Regions from separate parts of the Rhodoplanes sp. P11 genome, predicted to be linked through region 2. Evidence: riboswitches for the same ligand, from Rfam matches in the RefSeq annotation. Region 2 holds a riboswitch; the other holds the start of a gene.

Region 1 (9,924 bases), on a different contig from region 2:
CGACAGCCGGGTCGTGGCGCGGCGCGCCGGCACGCTCGCCCGCATCTTCTCGGCCGAGGCCGCCGATCTCGCGGCGCGCGCCGTCAACGCGGCCGATTACGCGGCCGGCGCCCCGCTGGTCGCTCCGCTCGGCCGCGGCCCGGCCCCGAAGGACGGCTATCGGCTGCGCAACTACGTGCTCGCCGATCACGTCACCGACGGCTCGTTCCTGCGCGTCTTCCGCACCGCCAACCTGATGGTCAATCCGCTGGTGCCGTGGACGGCGCCGCGCAATGTCCACAAGCTCAGCCCGCATTCGCACGCCGACTTCGAGCAGGCGTCGCTGGCGCTGGAGAGCACCTGGGTTCACCATCTGCGCACGCCGTGGACGCCCGACATGGACGACTGGGTGGACGATCTGCACGCCGAGATCGGCAGCCCGTCCGTTACCGTGATCCCGCCGACCGTGATCCACACCAGCCGCAACATCGCGCCCATGGGCCGCCTCGTCGACGTGTTCGCGCCGCCGCGGCTCGACTTCCTCCGCCAGGGCGTGGTGCGCAACGCCGACGACTATCCGATGCCGGCCTGAGGGCGCGGCTTCGCCGCGCTGCACGGCCCGGCCGCGTCGCGCGGCGATGAACCAGAGAGACCAGCATGACCAGCACCGCCACCCCCTTGGTCGACGAGGCGCGCATCGCGCGGCTGCTCGTCGGCGCCATCGATCCGCATGTCCATTCCGGCCCGTCGATCGCGCCGCGCGGCCTCGACCATCTGGCGCTGGTGCGGCAGATGTCGGAGGCCGGCTTCGCCGCGGTGATCACCAAGGACCACGACTATGCGGGCGTCGCCACCGCGGCGCTGATCACGGCCAACTTCCCCGAGCTGCGGACCCGCATCTACTCGGGCATCGCCCTCAACAACGTGGTCGGCGGCCTCAATCCGTGGGCGGTCGAGCACACCGCCGCGATGGGCGGCAAGGTAGTGTTCATGCCGACGCTGGCGGCCGAGCATCACCTGCGCTGGGAGAAGACCTCGTCCTGGGTGCATCCGGCCTCGACCCAGAAGGTGCGGCCGGCGGTCGGCGTGCCGGTGCTCGATCCCGACGGCACCGTGCGCGACGACACCAAGGCGATCCTCGACATCGTCGCCAAGACCGGGATGGTGCTGGCGAGCGGCCACCTGCATATCCGCGAGACCTGGGTGGTGTTCGAGGAGGCGAAGCGCCGCGGCGTCTCCCGCCTGGTGCTGACCCATCCGGAGGACATCGTGGAGGCGACGCTCGACGACGTGCGCGGCCTGGTGCGACTCGGCGCCCATGTCGAGCACTCGCTGTGCATGTTCCTCGAAGGCTCGAAGTTCAAGACGCGCAGCGCCGAGGACCTGCGGGCGCTGATCGACGCGGCCGGCGTCGACCGCACCATCCTGTGCTCCGATCTGGGTCAGACCGGCGTGTTCTCGCCGCTCGAAGGATTCCGCCGCGGGGTCCGGCTCTGCCTCGATCTCGGCTACGACGACGCGGCGATCCGGGCGATGGTGTCGACCAATGCGGCGCGCGTCTTCGGCCTCGAGGCCGACGTCGCCGCGGTGACGGGCGCTCTCTCGGCGCCGGCTCAGACTGTTTCCGGGTGATTAGTTCGCCGTCGTTCCGGGGCGCGGGCGACCAGCCCGCGAACCCGGAACCCAGCGAAACACGTCATCGCGCGGCAGACTCTGGACTCTCGGCTGGATTCCGGACAGCCGCTTCGCCGCTTCCGGAATGACCATCCAACGGATCAGCCGGATCTCGTATCAGACGACGAGCAGCAGCGCCGCCGCGGCGACGAGCGCGACAGCACCCGTGTAGGCCACCCGGTAGAGCCGCAGCGCCCGGACGATGTCGTCGGCGGTCGCCTCGGCGCGGCCGTCGCCCATCCAGGCGGCGTCGACGCCGATGCCGCCATAGATCCGCGGACCGGCGAGCCGCAGGCCCAGCGCCCCCGCCATGGCGGCCTCCGGCCAGCCGGCATTGGGCGAGGTGTGGCGGCGGGCGTCACGCCGCATCGCCCGCCAGGCCCCGGCCGCCGAGGCGCCCGGCACCACCGCGGCGGCGGCGACCAGCATCAGCCCGGTCAGCCGCGACGCCGGCAGGTTGACGAGGTCGTCGAGGCGCGCCGCCGCGAAGCCGAAGGCGCGGTGGCGCGGCGTCTTGTGGCCGATCATGCTGTCGGCCGTGTTGACCGCCTTGTAGGCCAGCATGCCGGGCAGGCCGCCGACCAGGAACCAGAAGGCCGGCGCGGTGACGCCGTCGGAGGCGTTCTCGGCCAGGCTCTCGATGGCGGCGCGGGCGACGCTGGCGGCGTCGAGGGTGGCGGGATCGCGGCCGACGATGCGGGCGACCGCGCGGCGACCCCCGGCGAGGCCGTCCTGGTCGAGCGCCCGGGCGACCGCGGCGACATGGCGATCGAGGCTGCCGGTGGCGATCAGGCTGGTCGCGGCGAGCACCGCCAGCACGGCGCCGAGCGGTGCCGTCGCCACCGCGATCGCCTCGATCACCAGCCCGGCCGCGATCGCCAGCCCGAGCAGCAGGACCACGGTGGCGACGCCGGCGGCCCGCCGCCTCGCGTCCGCGATGTCGGGGCGGTTGAGCCGCCGATCGAGGGTGGCGATCACGGCGCCGAGCCACGTCACCGGATGGCCGATCGCCCGGAACAGCGGGTCCGGATAGGCGACCGCCGCCTCCAGGCAGGCGGCGACGACGAGGACGAGGCTGCGGTCGGCGAAGTCGAGCATCGGGATTGGCTGCGGGCTCGGTCGGTTGCGTCGCCCGCGCGGCGGCCCGGCCGCGACGGAATCACCGCCATCATACCGCGCCGGCTGCGGATTCCAGGGGCGGCCGGGCCGGCTCGCGTCCTTGTGCGGCCGCGGCCCGCATGGTTATATGGCTCGTCGCCGGTGCCTCTCGACCGAGAGGTGAAACGGGAACGCGGTGCGGGCTCGTCCTTTGGACTGCGCCCAAGTCCGCGGCTGCCCCCGCAACTGTGAGCGGAGCCTATCGTCCCGATGCCACTGGTCCCCACCCCGGGGGCCGGGAAGGCGGACGACCCGATCCGCGAGCCAGGAGACCGGCCGGCGACGGCAGGCCCGCGCGTCCGCTCGCGCTCCACGCCTGCCCGGTTTTGCGCTCGTTCGACGGCGGGTCGACGGAGGAAGCGTCTTGGACGGCACCGATGCGGCAACGACGGCCGGCACCACCGGGGTGCGGCTGCGCGTCCTCGAACGGCTTCCGGTGCTGCTGCTGGGCAGCCTGGTCGTCCTCCTGCTGCTGCTGTCGCTCGGCATCGGCCCGGTGAGAGTGTCGCCCGGCGCCGTGCTGGCGGCGCTCGCCGGCGGCGGCACCGAGGAGACCCGCATCATCGTCCAGGAGATCCGGCTGCCGCGGGCCATCCTGGCGGCCGCGGTGGGCGCCTCGCTCGGCCTGTCGGGAGCGGCGCTCCAGGGGCTGTTGCGCAACCCGCTGGCGGCGCCCGAGCTGTTCGGCGCCCCGCAGGCGGCGGCGCTGGGCGCCGTGCTGGTGATCGCCACCGGGCTTGCCGACGTCCTGTCCTTCGTGCTGCCGATCGCCGCCATCGCGGCCGCCTTCGTGTCGGTCTTCGCCCTGCTCGTGGTCGCCGGCCGCAACGCCTCGCTGCTGCTCCTCATCCTGTCCGGTCTCGCGCTGTCGAGCCTCGCCGGCGCCGGCACGGCGCTGACCATGAATCTGGCGCCCAATCCGTTCGCGGCCCTGGAGATCTCGTTCTGGCTGCTGGGCTCGCTGGAGGATCGCAGCCTGCGCCATGTGGTGCTGGCCCTGCCGTTCATCGTGGCGGGCGCCGCCGTGCTGGCGTCGCAGCGCCACGCCTTCCGGCCACTCGGCCTCGGCGAGGAGGCGGCGGCGAGCCTCGGGGTCGACGTCGCCCGCACCCGTCTCCTCGTCATTCTCGGGGTGGCGCTCGGCGTCGGCGGCTCGGTCGCGGTGTCCGGCACCATCGGCTTCATCGGGCTGATCGGGCCGCATCTGGTGCGGCCGCTGGTCGGCTACGATCCGGCGCGGCTGATGCTGCCGAGCGCCCTGGGCGGCGCCGCGCTGCTGTTGTCCGCCGACATCGCGGTGCGGCTGCTGCCGGCCACCACCAGCGTCCGGGTCGGCGTGCTGACGGCGCTGATCGGCGTCCCCTTCTTCCTGTGGCTGATCATGCGGGAGCGCCGCGCCCTCGGGGGCGGGCTCGGATGAGCGCCGCACCCTATCTGGTCGCCGACGGTCTGCGGGTCGCCCTCGGCGGCCGCCCGGTGGTTCACGACGTCTCGCTGGCGCTGCCGCGCGGCCACCTCGCGGCGCTGGTCGGTCCCAACGGGGCCGGCAAGACCTCGCTGCTCCGGGCACTAGCCGGGCTGGTGCCGGCGCAGGGCCGGGTGATGCTCGGCGGCGACGACATGGGCGGGCTCTCGGCCCGCGAGCGCGCCCGCCGCTTCGCCTATCTGCCGCAGGGCCATGTGGTGCACTGGCCGCTGCCGGTGCGCGACATCGTGGCGCTCGGCCGCTATCCGCACGGCGCCACCGATCCGGCCCGGCTCGGCCGCCGCGACGCCGAGGCGGTCGACCGCGCCATGCGGGCCGCCGACGTGGTCGCCTTCGCGGACCGTCGCGTCACGGCGCTGTCGGGCGGCGAGCGCAGCCGCGTCGCGCTCGCCCGCATGCTCGCCGTCGAGGCGCCGGTGGTGCTCGCCGACGAGCCGGTGGCGTCGCTCGACCCCTATCACCAGATCGAGGTGCTGGCGCTGCTCCAGCGCACCGCCCGCGCCGGCGCCGTGGTGATCGTCGTCACCCACGACCTCGGCCTGGCGGCACGCTTCGCCGACCGCGTGCTGGTGCTGGAGGCGGGCCGCCTGGTGGGCGACGACGTGCCCGGCGTGGCGCTCGGCCCGGCGCCGCTCGCCGAGGTGTTCCGGGTCGGTGCCTACCGCAGCGGCCACGAGGGCCAGCCGGTGATCGTGCCGTGGTCGGCGGTCTGATCGACCGCCTGGTGGCTGCTGCGGCGACGATTCTCACGGTCGCCGCCCTGATCGCGCCGGCGGCCGTGCTGGCCGCCGAGCCGGCTTCGGAGCCGGCCGCCGCGCCGCGCCGCATCGCCTCGCTCAACCTGTGCACCGATCAGCTGCTGCTGTCGCTCGCCGACCCGGAGCAGATCATCGGGCTCAGTCCTTATGCGCGGGACCCGACGCTGTCCTGGGCGGCGGCCGACGCGGCGCGTCACCCGCTTCTGTCGGGCGGCGCCGAGGATGTCATGGTGCTGAAGCCCGACCTCGTGGTCGCCGGCCGCTTCGAGCGCCGCGCCACCCGCGAGATGCTGGCGCGCCGCGGCCTGCGGGTGGTCGACTTCGACATCGTCCGCTCGATCGAGGAGGCCAAGCAGCAGATCACCCGCATGGGCGCGCTGGTCGGCCATCCGGAGCGGGCGGCGGCCCGCAACGCCGCGATCGACGCGGCGCTCGCCCGTGCCCGGACAGCGGCGTCGCGCTCCGGCCTGCGGGTGCTCGCGGTGTCGCGGCGGGGCTGGGTGCCGGGCGCCGACAGCTTGATCAGCTCGCTCTTGGCTGCCGTCGGCCTCGTCAATGCGGCGGCCGAGCTCGGCTTCGCGGCGGGCGGCTTCGCCTCGCTGGAGGAGATCGTCGCCACCCGCCCCGATCTGGTGCTGGTCGCCGCGGCGGCTCCGGTGGCCGAGGATCAGGGCCAGGCGTTCCTGCTGCATCCGGCGCTCGATCGCCTCTATCCGCCGGAGCGCCGCCTCGTCGTTCCCGAGATGCTGACGGTGTGCGGCGGGCCGATGCTGGCCGAGGCGCTCGACCGGCTGACCGCCGCACTCGGCCGGGTGGAGCGCTGAGGCGGAGCGCCGAGGCCGAGCGCCGAGGCGCCGTCAGGGGGCCGGCGGCATCTCGCCGGTGCGCGGCGTCTCCGGGTCGACCGGCGCGGGCGCCAGCGTCGCCCAGCCGGTGCCGGGGAGCGAGGGGAGCTGCTGTTGCAGGGCGGGGTGGCGCAGCATGTGGGCCTTAGCGATCATGTGGGCCGTCACCGGCGCGGTGAGGAACAGGAACACGGCGATCAGCAGCTCGTGCACCGAGAGCGACCCGGTGGCCGCCGTGAAGGCGATCATCGAGGCGACGAGCGTCGCCCCGATGCCGAGCGTCGTCGCCTTGGTGGGAGCGTGCAGGCGCCGCATCAGATCGGGCAGCTTGGCGAGCCCGAGCGAGCCGACCAGCAGGAAGAACGCCCCGATCACGATCAGGGCCGCCACCACGATCTCGACCACCGTCGCCATCACCGTCTCACTCGATCACGTTGCCGCGCAGCAGATACTTGCAGAACGCCACGGTGGACAGGAAGCCCACCATGGCGAACAGCAGCCCCGCCTCGAAATAGACCGGCGACGCGAACCAGATGCCGGCCACCACCACGAGCGCGATGGCATTGATCACCAGCGTGTCGAGCGCCAGCACGCGGTCGAGCACGTCGGGCCCGGCCGCCAGCCGGTACAGGTTGAGCAGCGCCGCGGCGCTGATCGCCACGATGGCGATCATGCAGGCGGTCTCGATCATGCGAAGATCTCCTTCAGGCGTCGCTCGTAGCGGTCCTTGATCTGGTGCACCACGGCGTCGGGGTCGTCGGCGTCGAGGCAGTGGACCAGGACGGCGCGGCCGTCCGCCGCGACATCGGCGCTGACCGTGCCGGGTGTCATCGTGATGGTGCCGGTCAGCACCGTGATGGCGGTCGGATGCGGCAGGTCGATCGGCACCGTGATCAGCACCGAGTGCAGCCGCGGGCCGGAGCGGAACAGCACCAGCCACGCCACCTGGACGTTGGACATCAGGATGTCCCAGGCCACCACCGCGATGTAGTCGACGATCCGCAGCGGCCGGCGGATCACCACCTGGTCGGGCCAGTAGCGGTTGCTGTAGTGGGGGATCGCCAGGCCGAGCACGGCGGCGAGCAGCACATGGCCGGGCGCCGCACTGTTGACCAGCGCCAGCCACACGATAGCGATCACGACGCTCAGAACCGGATGCGGAACGAGCCGCCTCATGGCTGCGCTCCCGGATCGACGGCGCCGGTGTCGCTCTGCAAGGTGGTCCGCATCGGGCGCACGGCGCTGCGGTACGCCTCGGTGTCGAGCACCTGCCGGGTGGTGGCGGCGAGCTCGTCGGTGACCGGGCCCGCGAAGGCGGCGAGCAGCGCCGTGGCGGCGACCAGCCCGGCGCACACCGCGATCGCCACGCCGATCGGGGTCGGCGGCCCCACCTGCGGGGCGGGACCCGGTACCGTCTTCCAGAACAGCGTGCTGCCGGCGCGGGCGAAGCCGACGATCACCACGAGGCTGGTGGCCAGCAGCATCGCCCAGATCCATGGCGCGGCCGGTGCCGTTCCGGTCGCCGCCAGCACCAGGAGCTTGCCGAGGAAGCCGGACAGTGGCGGCAGCCCGGTGACCGCGATGGCGGCGACGAAGAACAGCACCGCGAGGGAGCCCAGGCGCGGCAGCGCCGGTGCCGGCACGAGCTGGTCCGCATAGGAGCCACGGGCGCGGCCGACCAGGTCGGCGACCAGGAACAGGGCGGCGCCCGACAGCGTGCTGTGGATCAGGTAATAGAGCCCCGCCGCGATGCCACCGGCATCGAGCATGCCGAACGCCGCGGTGAGCGAGCCCATCGACCACACCACCGAGAAGCCGGCGAGCGCCACCAGGCTGCGGCTCGCCAGCACGCCGACCGCGCCGAGCGCCAGGCTCGCCAGCGCCACCGGCATCAGCCAGGGCGCGGCGAGATCCGAGAACGCACCGGCCTGCGGCCCGAACACCAGGGTGGAGAGGCGCAGGATCGCGTAGGCGCCCACCTTGGTCATCACCATGAACAGCGCCGCGACCGGACCGGGCGCCGCCCCATAGGAGCCCGGCAGCCACCAGTGCAGCGGCACCAGCGCCGCCTTGAGGGCGAACACCACGAGGAGCAGCAGCGCGCCGGTGCGCAGCAGTGCCGCGTCGGCGGTCGGCACCGTGGCGACCTTGGCGGCCAGATCCGCCATGTTGAGCGTGCCGGTGACGGCGTAGATGAGGCCGACCGCGAACAGGAACAGGGTCGAGCCGACGAGATTGACGGCGACGTAGCGCAGCCCCGCGTTGAGCCGGCGGGCGCCGCCGCCGTGCAGCAGCAGGCCGTAGGAGGCGATCAGCATCACCTCGAAGAAGACGAACAGGTTGAACACGTCGCCGGTCAGGAAGGCGCCGGCGAGCCCCATGAGCTGGAACTGGAACAGCGGGTGGAAGTGGCGGCCGCGGCGGTCCCAGCCGGCGAGCGCGTAGGCGAGCACGGCGGCGCCGAGCAGCGCGGTGACGAGCACCAGCGTCGCTGACAGCCGGTCGAGCACCAGGGTGATGCCGAAGGGGGCGGGCCAGTCGCCGAGATCGTAGGACAGCGGCGGGCCGCTGCGCGCGGTCGCGTAGAGGAGCGCGGCGACGACGACCAGCAGGCCGGTCGACACGGTCGAGACGATCCGCTGCGCGTCCAGGCGGTGGCGCAGCGCCAGCACCAGGAGCGCCGCCGTGAGGGCGGGCAGCACGATGGGAGCGACGATCAGCGCTCTCATGCCGGGCCTCCGGCGCGGTCAGCCCCCGGGGCCTCGGGCTCGTGCGGCGGGCCGCCGTCGAGGCGGTCGGAGCCGGTCTCCAGGAAGCCGCGCAGCGCCAGAACGACGATCAGGGCCGTCATCCCGAACGAGATGACGATGGCGGTGAGCACCAGTGCCTGCGGCAGCGGGTCGGTGTAGCCGGGCGCGGCCGGATCGACCAGCGGCGGCCGGTCGAGCGTCAGCCGCCCCATGGCGAACAGGAACAGGTTCACCGCGTAGGAGAGGAACGCGGTGCCGACGATCATCGGATAGCTGTGCCGGCGCAGCACCAGGTAGACGCCCGCCATGGTGAGGAAGCCGATCGAGGCGGCGATCAGGATCTCCATCGTCACGCCTCCCCGGCGCCGCTGCGCGCGGCGCCATTGTGCGCAGCAGTGCTGCTGCGGACGGCCGTGCCGCGCTCGACGCGCTGCTCCACCCGGGCGATGCGGGCGAGCGACAGCACCACGGTGCCGACCACGGTGAGGAACACGCCGGCATCGAACAGCATCGCGGTGGCGAGCTCGACGTCGCCGACGAGCGGCAGGTCGAGATGCCCGAACGCGCTGGTGAGGAACGGTCGGCCGAACAGGAGCGCGCCGAGGCCGGTGGCGCCGGCGAGCAGCACCCCGGCGCCGAGCAGCACATGGGCGTCGAAGCGGCGGCGGTCGGCCGCCCAGCCGTAGCCGCTGGCGATGTACTGCATGATCAGGGCGATCGCCACCACCAGGCCGGCGACGAAGCCACCGCCCGGCTGGTTGTGGCCGCGCAGGAAGATGTAGACGCCGACCGTCAGAGCGAGTGGTAGCAGCAAGCGGGTGACCACCACCAGCACCAGCGGATGCACGTCGGCGGCGAGCGGGCTGCGCCTGAGCTGATCGAGCCGGCGGGCCGCGGCGCCGCGCAGCGCGGTCTCCAGCATGGCGACGATGACGAGTGCGGCGATGCACAGCACGATGATCTCGCCGAAGGTGTCGAAGCCGCGGAAGTCGACCAGGGTGACGTTGACGACGTTGGTGCCGCCGCCGCCGGGCTTGGCCTGCGCGATGTGGAAGTCCGATATGGTGTCGGCGAGGTCGCGCGTCATCACCGCGTAGGCGAGGCCGGCGGTGCCGAGTCCCGCCGCGCCGGCGATCACCGCGTCGCGCAGCCGCCGCAACCGCCCGGTCTCCGGCGGGGTGCGCTTGGGCAGAAGATTCAGGGCGAGCAGCATCAGGATGGTGGTCACCACCTCGACGGTGATCTGGGTGAGGGCGAGATCCGGCGCCGACAGC
Region 2 (9,924 bases):
CGTGCTGTTCATGCTGCTCGGGCTCGCCAACCTGGTGGTCGGCTGGGTGATCTTCAAGACGCTGCCGACCAACCCGGTGCGCGACTTCCTCTCCACCGTGGCGCGCGCCATCTTTCGCGCCGAGGTGCGCGGCCTCGAGAACGTCGAGAAGGCCGGGCCGAACGCCATCATGGCGCTCAACCATGTGAGCTTCCTGGATGCGCCGTTCGCGCTGTCGATCCTGCCCAAGGACCCGGTCTTCGCCATCGACTGCCACATCGCCGAGCGCTGGTGGGTGAAGCCGTTCCTGCGCTTCACCCGGGCGATGCCGATCGACCCGACCAACCCGTGGGGCACCCGCCAGCTCATCCGCGCCGTGCAGGACGGCGAGAGCCTGATCATCTTCCCGGAGGGCCGCATCACCGTCACCGGCAGCCTGATGAAGATCTACGACGGCGCCGGGCTGATCGCCGACAAGTCCGGCGCCATGGTGCTGCCGGTGCGCATCAAGGGGCTGGAGCAGACGCCGTTCTCGCGGCTCAAGAGCCATCAGGTGCGCCGCCGCCTGTTCCCCAAGATCTCGCTCGAGATCCTGGAGCCGGTGCGCATCACGGTCGATCCCGAGCTGCGCGGCAAGAAGCGGCGCGTCGCCGCCGGCGCCGCGCTCTACCGGGTGATGTCGGACCTGATCTACCGCACTCAGCCTTTGGACAGCACCATCCCGCAGGCCATGATCAAGGCCGGCGACACCCACGGGATGAACCGCATCGCGCTCCAGGACCCGGTGTCGGGCTCCCTCACCTATCGCAAGATGCTGATCGGCGCCGCCGTGCTCGGCCGCAAGCTGGCGCCGCTCGCCGAGGTCGGCGAGACCATCGGGGTGCTGCTGCCGAACTCGAACGGCGTGGCCGTCACGCTGATCGGCCTGATGTGGGCCGGCCGGGTGCCGGCGATGCTCAACTTCTCGGCCGGCCCGACCAATGTGCGGGCCGCCTGCAAGGCCGCCAAGCTGACCACGGTGGTGACGTCGCGGGCCTTTGTCGAGAAGGGGCGGCTGGACAACCTGATCGCGGCGCTGGCGCCCGACTATCGCATCGTCTACCTGGAGGACGTCCGCCAGACCGTGACCAAGCGCGACAAGATCCGCGGCCTGCTGGAATTCCGCAAGCCGCTGGTGCCGCGTGCCCCCACCGATCCGGCGGCCGTGCTGTTCACCTCCGGCTCGGAGGGCGTGCCGAAGGGTGTCGTGCTGGCCCACAGCAACATCCTGGCGAATGCCGCCCAGGCCAAGGCGGTGGTCGACTTCGGCTATGGCGACAAGGTCTTCAACGTGCTGCCGGTGTTCCACGCCTTCGGCCTGACGATCGGCTTCATCCTGCCGATGGTGCACGGCGTGACGATCTACATGTATCCGTCGCCGCTGCACTACCGGCTGGTGCCGGAGCTGATCTACGCCACCAACGCCACCGTGCTGTTCGGCACCGACACCTTCCTCAACGGCTATGCCCGCACCGCCAATGCCTACGACCTGCGCTCGCTGCGCTACGTGATGGCGGGCGCCGAGCCAGTGAAGGACTCCACCCGGCGCACCTACAACGAGAAGTTCGGGCTGCGCGTGCTGGAGGGCTACGGGGTCACCGAGGCGGCGCCCGCCATCGCGCTCAACACCCCGATGTTCAACAGGTTCGGCTCGGTCGGCCGTCTGTTCCCCGGCATGGAGGCGCGGCTCGATCCGGTTCCCGGCGTCAGCGAGGGCGGGCGGCTGTTCATCCGCGGCCCCAACGTCATGATCGGCTACATGCGGGTGGAAAATCCGGGCGTGATCGAGCGGCCGCCGGAAGGCTGGCACGACACCGGCGACATCGTCACCATCGATGCCGACGGCTTCATCTTCATCAAGGGCCGGGCCAAGCGGTTCGCCAAGGTGGGCGGCGAGATGATCTCGCTGGCGGCGACCGAGACGCTCGCCTTCGACCTGTGGCCGGATGCCATGCACGCGGTCGCCACCATTCCGGACGCCCGCAAGGGCGAGCGGCTGATCATGGTGACGACGCAGCGCGACGCCGGCCGTTCCGACTTCGCGGCTTTCGTGCGCTCGCGCGGCCTGTCCGAGATGCTGATCCCGGCCGAGTTCGTGGTGGTCGAGAAGCTGCCGCTGCTCGGCTCCGGCAAGGTCGACAACCTGGCGGTCGGCCAGCTCGTGCGCGAGCGCTACAAGCTCGAGGGCGCGGCATAGCTCCTCCGGCCGGGCCGGACGACGGCGGCACGATCGCCGCGATCAGCGGTTGGGCAGCGCCGCGCCGGCCTCTTCGGGCAGCCCTGCCGGTCCCGGCGCGGCGGCCTTGCGCCGCAGCCGGTCGCGCCAGGCCGCCATGGTGGCCCGCACGCTCCCGCGGCGGCGCACCAGCGTGTCGCCGGCCCAGGCGAGCCACGGTGCGGTCGCCCACTGCCATTCGCCGAGGAACTCGATCTCGCGGGCGCCGCTCTGCTTCTTGAACTCGTAGACGCCGGGATTGAGCCACGGGTCGATGCCGCCGAGATCGTAATGCGCGACGCCGGCGGCCCGGCACTGCGCCAAGAGCTCCCACAGCACCAGATAGGAGGCGCGCTGGCGCCGGCCCTCCTGGCTGGTCGCCGCCACGTAGTCGCAGGCGCGATCGCCGAGCGTCAGGGCGCCCCGCACCGCCACCAGCCGGCCGTCGCGATCGCGGCATTGCAGGAAGACGAGCCGGGCGGCGGCCGAGTCGAAGAGATGCGCGAGACGATCGCGCGAGAACAGCTCCGGCAGCCTCTTGCGCCCCTCCATCTCGGCGAACACGTCGCGGATCTCGTCGACGTCGGGATGGCTCGTCCGCTCGATGCGTAGCAGCTCGCCGCGGGCATGGCGCAGGCCGCGCCGCCAGTTGCGATGCATGGCGTCGTGCAAGGCTTCGGGGTCCTGGGTCAGGTCGAGCGCCATGCTGAGGCCGGAGCCCAGCGGGTGCGCCGGCGGCCGCCAGCCGCCATGGCGCAGCAGCAGCGCATCATGCGGGTGGCGCGGCCGCTCGCAGCGGACCCGCACATAGAGGCCGTGCAGCCCCTGCGTCTCCCGCACGGCCGCCGGCAGCGCCCGCCATGCCGCGATGTCGCCGAGGGGTCCGCCGGCGCACCAGCCGAAGCCGAGACGGCCGGGCGCGCGCCGCATCAGCACCAGGGCCAGGGCCCGCACGGCGCCGCCGTCCGCTGCCGGCGCCACGTAGTGCAGCGGCTCCCAGCCGAGACTGCGGTGATAGCGCCCCCACTCGTAGCTCTGGAACGGCGAGGCGTCGGCGAGGCGGCCGAGCTCGGTGTTCCACGACAGCCGCGCCTCCTCGTCGCTCATCAGCCGCCACGGGCTCGGCTCGTCGTCCGGCATCGGCTTCGCGGACATCGGCGTCGCAGGCATCACCCCTCCGTCCGGTCGTCGGCGCCTTGGGGCCGGTCGCGACACGTTCGCGGGCCGACGCCCGCCCCGGTCGGCGGACGATCTCCACGATGGTCCCGTCGGGCAGGCAGGTTCGAGGGTCGGCGACGACGACGTGAGATCGAAAACCAAGCGGCGCGCTCGCGTCAATGGACGCAAATGTCGCGCGTCCTCAGCTCCGCGAGCCGAGCAGCGCGGCGCGGCATACGGCGGTAATATGAAACACCACGCATCGCCGGCGCGCGATCGAACTGATCACGTCGACACGTCGACCGACACGCCGGGCCTGCCCCGACGCGCCGCGGGAGCGCGGGCTTTCGCCCGCGCCCGCCGTCACAAGACCGCTCAGAACGTCGCGCCCGCCCGCACCATGAAGGTGCGCCCCGCCAGCGGATAGGCGTTGTAGCGACCGAGTGCCGCGGTGGACGCCACCGCGTAGTCGAAATACTCCTGATCGAACAGGTTCTGCACCGCGACCGACCAGAAATAACGGTCGAAGCGGCCGCCGAGCCGGACATCCACCAGCGTCACGGCCGGAACCAGCGGCTGCCGGTTGGCCTGGTCGTTGTCCATCCGCCGCGAACCGACGAAGCGGACGTCGCCGGTGAACACCAGGCGCTCGTCGAGGATGTTCCACACCACGCCGGCACTCGCCGTGTTGCGCGCCACCAGCGGCACGTCGTTGCCGGCGAACGGCCCTTCGCGGAACACCGAGCGGGTGTAGGCGACGCCGCCCTTGAGGAGAATCGTGTCGGTGACGCGCGCCGACATCATCGCCTCGCTGCCGTAGCGCCGGGTCGGATCGAGATTGACGTTGGCGAACAGGTCGGGCCGGTAATGGATCTCGTTGTCGAGATACATGTCGTACAGGCTCCACTGCATGTCGAAGATGCCGACATGCGCCCGCACGCCCGCCTCGATGTCACGCGACGTCTGGGTCCGCAGATCGAAGTCGGCGGTGCCCGGCCGCACCGCGATGCGCTCGTCCACATTGGGCACGCGGAAGCTCTGCGCCGCGCGTCCGAACAGCGTGATCATGTCGCCGAGCCGCTGCTCCAGGCCGATGTGCCAGGCGGTGTTGTAGGAGGCGTCGTCATAGGGCCGCGCCTGGGTGATGAAGCACCCATAGGGCGAGCACGGCGCCGACGGATCGATCGCGTCGCTCGCCCGCACCGAGGTGCGCTGGACGCGCCCGCCGACCGACACCTCGGTGCCGGGCCGCACCGTCACGGTGTTCATCGCATAGCCGGCGAGCGTCGTCTGGGCGAGATCGTATTGGCGGTAGGCCGGACTGCCGTTGTACCAGCTCCGCGGCGACTCGTAGGACGAGTCGTAGAAGTCGAAGCCGCTCATCGAGCGCCACGGCATGCCGAACAGGTCGAGCTCGGCCTTCAGGCGCGGCGTGAACGAGACGGTGGTCAGCGTCGTCTCGGTGTAGCTCTGCGGCACCGGGCAGCCCTTGTCGACCTCGCCGGTGATGAAGTCGAAGCAATAGCCGAAGAAGCCGTACTGCTGGGCGCGCCGGCGCACCCCGCCGTCGACGATCAGCTCGGTGCCGGGCCGCAGCGCGTAGAGGAAGCCGCCGGTGGCGGTGACCTGCTGCTGCTTGGCGAAGTCGTAGGGCGTGCTGGCACCGCGGCGGTCGGTGATCAGCTCGTTGATGCCGCGCGCCGGATCGACACTGCGGTCCCCCGGCAGGCCGAGCTGCTGGTCGCTCACCGCGGTGTTGAAATAGATCTCGCCCCAGTCCTTCGTGTAGCGATAATCGGCGACGCCGTTGTACTGGCGGTACTTGCTGTTGTCGCGGTAGCCGTCCGCCTGGACACCGTTGCCGAACAGCGCGAGGGCGTGCGCATCCCGCGTCATCGTCGCCGAGACACGGCCCTCGCTCTGGTTGAACGAGCCGTAGGCGCCCTCGACCCGCAGGCTGGGCGGCGCCTTGGCGCCGGACTTGGTCACGATGTTGATGACGCCGCCGACCGCGCCGTCGCCATACAGCACGCCGCCCGAGCTGCCGCGCGTCACCTCGATGCGCTCGATGCTGTTGAGCGGGATCGAACCCCAGTCGACGCCCTGGAGATCCGGCACGTCGACACGGCGGCCGTTGATCAGCACCAGCGTGTTGGAAATGCCGGTGGCGCCGAAACCGCGGATGTCGACGGTCGAGCGCGCCCCGTTGGCGCCCCCGTACATGTTCGAGACCTGCACGCCGGTCTGGCGCGACAGGATGCCCGGCACGGTCTGCTCGGGCGAGCGGGCGATCTCCTCGGCGGTGATCACCGTGGTGGAGGCGCCGGTGATGCCGGCATCGAGGCGGGTGGCGGTGACGTAGAGATCGGGCAGCGCCGTGTCGGCCGTCTGGGCGTGGGCCGTGGTGGCGAGCAGGAGCGAGAGGGCGGCCGCCGATGCGGCGCGGCGGTCGAATCTAGCGAGGCAGGACATGCCGAGGTTCCTTCGCGGGATGCGGATCATGCGGATGGTCGGGCATGAGCCGGCGCGAAGGACCGATCGGGCGGCGGCGCCGTCCGTCGGTACGTCGAAGGTCACACAAGAACGTCATCGAGTCCCCGCGCCGGTCACGATGTCACCGCTGCGAAGACCGCTCCGTATGGGGCTTCCCGCCCATCGGTTGGGTGACGGTGTCGGCAGGTCTCCTGGCTCGCGGGTCTCCGCCGCATCCGGCCTTCCCGGTTTCCCAGTGGCCGTCTCGGATGCGGCTCGCCGCTCACAGTTGCGGGTCCAGCCACGGCTTCACGGCTTTGCGGCCGTGTTCCGTGTTCCCTCTCTCGTCCCCGCGGTCGCCCGCGGAGAACCGACACGCGCACACTTTCGGGCGCACACCCCCGCAGGTCAATCGTGCAGGACCCGACCCGATCGCATTAGCTCGCGAGGTGTTGCACGCCGCCCACACCCCGCGGGTAATGGTGAGCGGGTCGGTCGCGAGCGGGTCAGTCGTCTGTGGGGTCCGCCGTGGTCTCGGCGAGCAGCCAGCCCAGATAGCTCTGGTCGACGCTCTCGATCGGCAGCACCAGAATGGCCGGCGTCGTGTAGGGATGCCGCTCCTTGACGGCGGCCCGCACATCCTCGGCGAGCGAGGCGCGGGTCTTGACGATCATCACGACCTCCTCGGCCCGCTCGATCGCCCCCTCCCAGCGATAGACCGACACCATCCCGGGGAAAATGTTGACGCACGCGGCGAGGCGGCGCTCGACGAGGAGCCGCCCCGCCTCCTCCGCCTCGACAAGCCCCGGGAAGGTCGTATAGACGAAGACCGCGCGTTCCATCGCCACTCCTTGTCGTCGGCAGCGGCGCCGACACGGCACGAACCGATTCACGAGTCGCCGCACGAGGCGCCGAATGAGCCGCCTGCCCGCCGACATCGAGCGGATCGCCTTCGTGGCCAGCCCGACCCGGGAGGCCGAGGCGGCGCTGGAGACGCTCACCCGCCGCTACGGCAATGTCGAGCCCGCCGACGCCGACGTGATCGTCGCCCTCGGCGGCGACGGCCTGATGCTAAAGACCCTGCACGTCCTGATGGGCTCCGGCAAGCCGATCTACGGCATGCATCGCGGCACCATCGGGTTCCTGATGAACGACTATCGGGAGGACGGGCTGAAGGAGCGGCTGCACGCCGCCGAGGCGACCATCATCCACCCGCTGGTGATGCGCACCGTCGACGCCGACGGCCAGGGGCACGAGCACCGCGCCATCAACGAGGTGTCGCTGTTCCGCCAGGCCTGGCAGGCGGCGCGCCTGAACGTGCTGGTCGACGGCAAGCAGCGCCTGCGCGAGCTGACCGCGGACGGCATCATGGTGGCGACCCCGGCGGGCTCCACCGCCTACAACCTGTCGGTCGGCGGCCCGATCATCCCGATCGGCTCGCCCCTGCTGGCGCTGACACCGATCAGCCCGTTCCGGCCGCGGCGCTGGCGCGGCGCGCTCTTGCCCGACACCGCGGTGGTCACCATCGAGGTGCTGGAGGCCGACAAGCGGCCGGTGGCGGCGGTCGCCGATCACGACGAGGTGCGCTTCGTCCAGCACGTCGATGTCCGCATGGATCACGCCATCGACCTGCTGATGCTGTTCGACCCCGGCCACAGTCTCGACGAGCGGATTCTGCGCGAGCAGTTCACCCACTGATCTTGTTTTCGGGTGATCAGTCGGCCGTCGTTCCGGGGCGCGGCACCCGGATCGGCGCTTCGCGTCGTCCGGGCGCAGGCTCCGTCGCGAACCCGGAAACCAGCGACACACGTCATCCCACGGCAAACTCTGGACTCTCGGCTGGATTCCGGATCGCCGCTTCACGGCTTCCGCAATGACACCCGAATGGATCAGCCGGATCTCGCATGAGCCGCGGCCCCGTCCGGCCACAGGGTTAACCTCAACCCTTCCTTAAAGCTTCCCCGGCCAGTATCCGGCATGGTCCGGTCCCTGTTCGGCGTGCGTCCCCTGTCATGATCCGCATCGATTTCAACCGGCTGCGGTTTCTTCTCGTCGACGACAACGCGCACATGCGCCGCATCCTGCGCACGCTGCTGCACGGCTTCGGGTCGCGCGAGGTGTACGAAGCCGAGGACGGCGCCGCCGGGCTCGAAGCCTTCACGCACAACATTCCCGACATCGTCATCACCGACTGGGCGATGCCGATCTTCGACGGGCTCGAATTGACCCAGATGATCCGGCAGCCGGGCGCCAACGCCAATCCGTTCGTGCCGATCATCATGCTGACCGGCCACTCGGAGAAGAAGCGCGTGATGGCGGCGCGCGACTGCGGCGTCACCGAGTTCCTGGTCAAGCCGATCTCGGCCAACGCGCTCTATCAGCGCATCCTGACCGTGGTGGTGAATCCGCGGCCCTTCATCAAGACCAAGACGTTCTTCGGTCCCGACCGACGCCGTCTGGTCAACCCGAACTATGTCGGGGTCGAGCGCCGCAAGGGCACCGCCAAGGCGGAGATCATTCCGCAGCAGGCGCTGTTCGAGCGCGTCAAGATCACCGAGTGAGCGGAGGCCGACGATGACGTCCGGCCGGAAAGACGGTCCGCGCAAGCCCGGCAAGCGCGCCTTGCCCAAGGTCACGCGCTTCCGCGATCACGAAGTGATCGTGCCGCCCGACCCGCTGCGCGACGCCTGGCACAGAACCGGCGCCGACGACCACGATCCCCCTGGCAACGACCCGGTCGCCGCGGCCGAACGCGCCCTCGCGGCCCTCTCGGGCGAGTTCGCCGGCTGGATGGACAGCGAGTGCGAGCGCCTCGACGCCGCCCGCCGCGCCGTGCAGGCGCGCGGCTTCGACGCCGAGACCCGCCAGGCGCTCCATCACGCCGCCCACGACATCAAGGGACAGGCCGCGACCTTCGGGTTCCCGGACGCCGCCGCGGCGGCGGCCAGCCTGTGCCGGCTGATCGAGCGCACCGCCGACGCCCGCCGCATCCCGCTGGTGCTGGTCGACCAGCATGTCGACGCCGTGCGGGCGATCGTGCGCGAGCGCGACTCGATCGGCGCCGCCGCGCTGGCGGCCGAGCTGACCACCCGGCTGCGCGAGGCCACCGACGCGGTCCTGCGCGACGAGCCCGGCGGCCTCGGCGACGACGACAGCATCGTCAGCCCGCCGACGGTGCCGCGGTCGGACCCGCGCTGAGCCGACCGCGCTCGATCCGCTCGCCCGTCACGTCGCCGCGAGACGCGGCACCTCGGGCCAGTCCGGCTCGTCGTGCGGCAGCACCCAGGGCTCGCGCAGCGCCGCCGCGGTCCATGCCTGCCAGGCCGGCAGCGCCATCATGGCATCCATGTAGCGGCGCGCCTCCGGACCGACCTCGACCGCATAGGTGTGGAAGCGCGACACCACCGGCGCATACATCGCGTCGGCGGCGCCGAAGCGGCCGAACAGGAACGGCCCGCCGGCCGCCTCGCCGAAGCGCGCCCGGCAGGTGCGCCAGATCGCCTCGATGCGAACGATGTCACGCCGCACCTCGTCGCCGAGCGGGCGCGCCGCCGGCGGCCGCGCCATGTTCATCGGCAGCGCCCGGCGCAGCGCCGCAAAGCCCGCATGCATCTCGGTGGCGACCGCGCGGGCGTGGGCGCGCTCGGCCCGGCCGGCCGGCCACAGCTCGGCCTCCGGATGGGTCTCGGCGACGTATTCGAGAATGGCGAGCGACTCCCAGATGCGCACCTCGCCGTCGATCAGCACCGGCACCTTGCCGGTGCCGGAATGCTGGCCCACCCGCGCCTTGAAGTCCGGATCGTCGAGCGACACCACGGTCTCCTCGAACGGGATACCGGCCACCGTCATGGCGATCCACGGGCGGAACGACCACGACGAGTAGTTCTTGTTGCCGATTACGAGATGCAGTCCCATCGGGCTCCTCCGGCGCGGCGACGCAGGGCGCGTCCGCCGCCCCATTCAGCCCCGGGAAGACGGCGGACCGCAACCCGGACGACGCCGTAGCGGCACCGCCCCGGCACCGGCACGAAGACGCGCCGCGACGGCCGGCCACGGCACCA

Evidence for each region. A riboswitch is a leader RNA that binds a small molecule or an ion and turns the genes downstream of it on or off. The one in region 2 is predicted to bind cobalamin.
Region 1: another riboswitch for cobalamin. It lies ahead of ACFQUV_RS02970 (iron ABC transporter permease); the one in region 2 lies ahead of ACFQUV_RS23895 (TonB-dependent receptor).

Annotation. Positions count from the first base shown of each region.
Region 1 is NZ_CAXWGY010000001.1:653,354-663,277, forward strand. It holds gene ACFQUV_RS02955 (hypothetical protein) at 1-571, shown strand, start outside; gene ACFQUV_RS02960 (DUF6282 family protein) at 637-1,611, shown strand; gene cbiB (adenosylcobinamide-phosphate synthase CbiB) at 1,771-2,751, opposite strand; cobalamin riboswitch at 2,895-3,107, shown strand; gene ACFQUV_RS02970 (iron ABC transporter permease) at 3,218-4,231, shown strand; gene ACFQUV_RS02975 (ABC transporter ATP-binding protein) at 4,228-5,010, shown strand; gene ACFQUV_RS02980 (ABC transporter substrate-binding protein) at 4,995-5,879, shown strand; gene ACFQUV_RS02985 (Na+/H+ antiporter subunit G) at 5,913-6,314, opposite strand; gene ACFQUV_RS02990 (K+/H+ antiporter subunit F) at 6,322-6,591, opposite strand; gene ACFQUV_RS02995 (Na+/H+ antiporter subunit E) at 6,588-7,076, opposite strand; gene ACFQUV_RS03000 (monovalent cation/H+ antiporter subunit D) at 7,073-8,629, opposite strand; gene ACFQUV_RS03005 (Na+/H+ antiporter subunit C) at 8,626-8,997, opposite strand; gene ACFQUV_RS03010 (monovalent cation/H+ antiporter subunit A) at 9,000-9,924, opposite strand, start outside.
Region 2 is NZ_CAXWGY010000021.1:230,128-240,051, forward strand. It holds gene ACFQUV_RS23885 (acyl-[ACP]--phospholipid O-acyltransferase) at 1-2,215, shown strand, start outside; gene ACFQUV_RS23890 (GNAT family N-acetyltransferase) at 2,258-3,403, opposite strand; gene ACFQUV_RS23895 (TonB-dependent receptor) at 3,767-5,863, opposite strand; cobalamin riboswitch at 6,048-6,253, opposite strand; gene cutA (divalent-cation tolerance protein CutA) at 6,370-6,705, opposite strand; gene ACFQUV_RS23905 (NAD kinase) at 6,779-7,561, shown strand; gene ACFQUV_RS23910 (response regulator) at 7,876-8,424, shown strand; gene ACFQUV_RS23915 (Hpt domain-containing protein) at 8,438-9,061, shown strand; gene ACFQUV_RS23920 (glutathione S-transferase family protein) at 9,089-9,778, opposite strand; gene ACFQUV_RS23925 (EamA family transporter) at 9,824-9,924, opposite strand, start outside.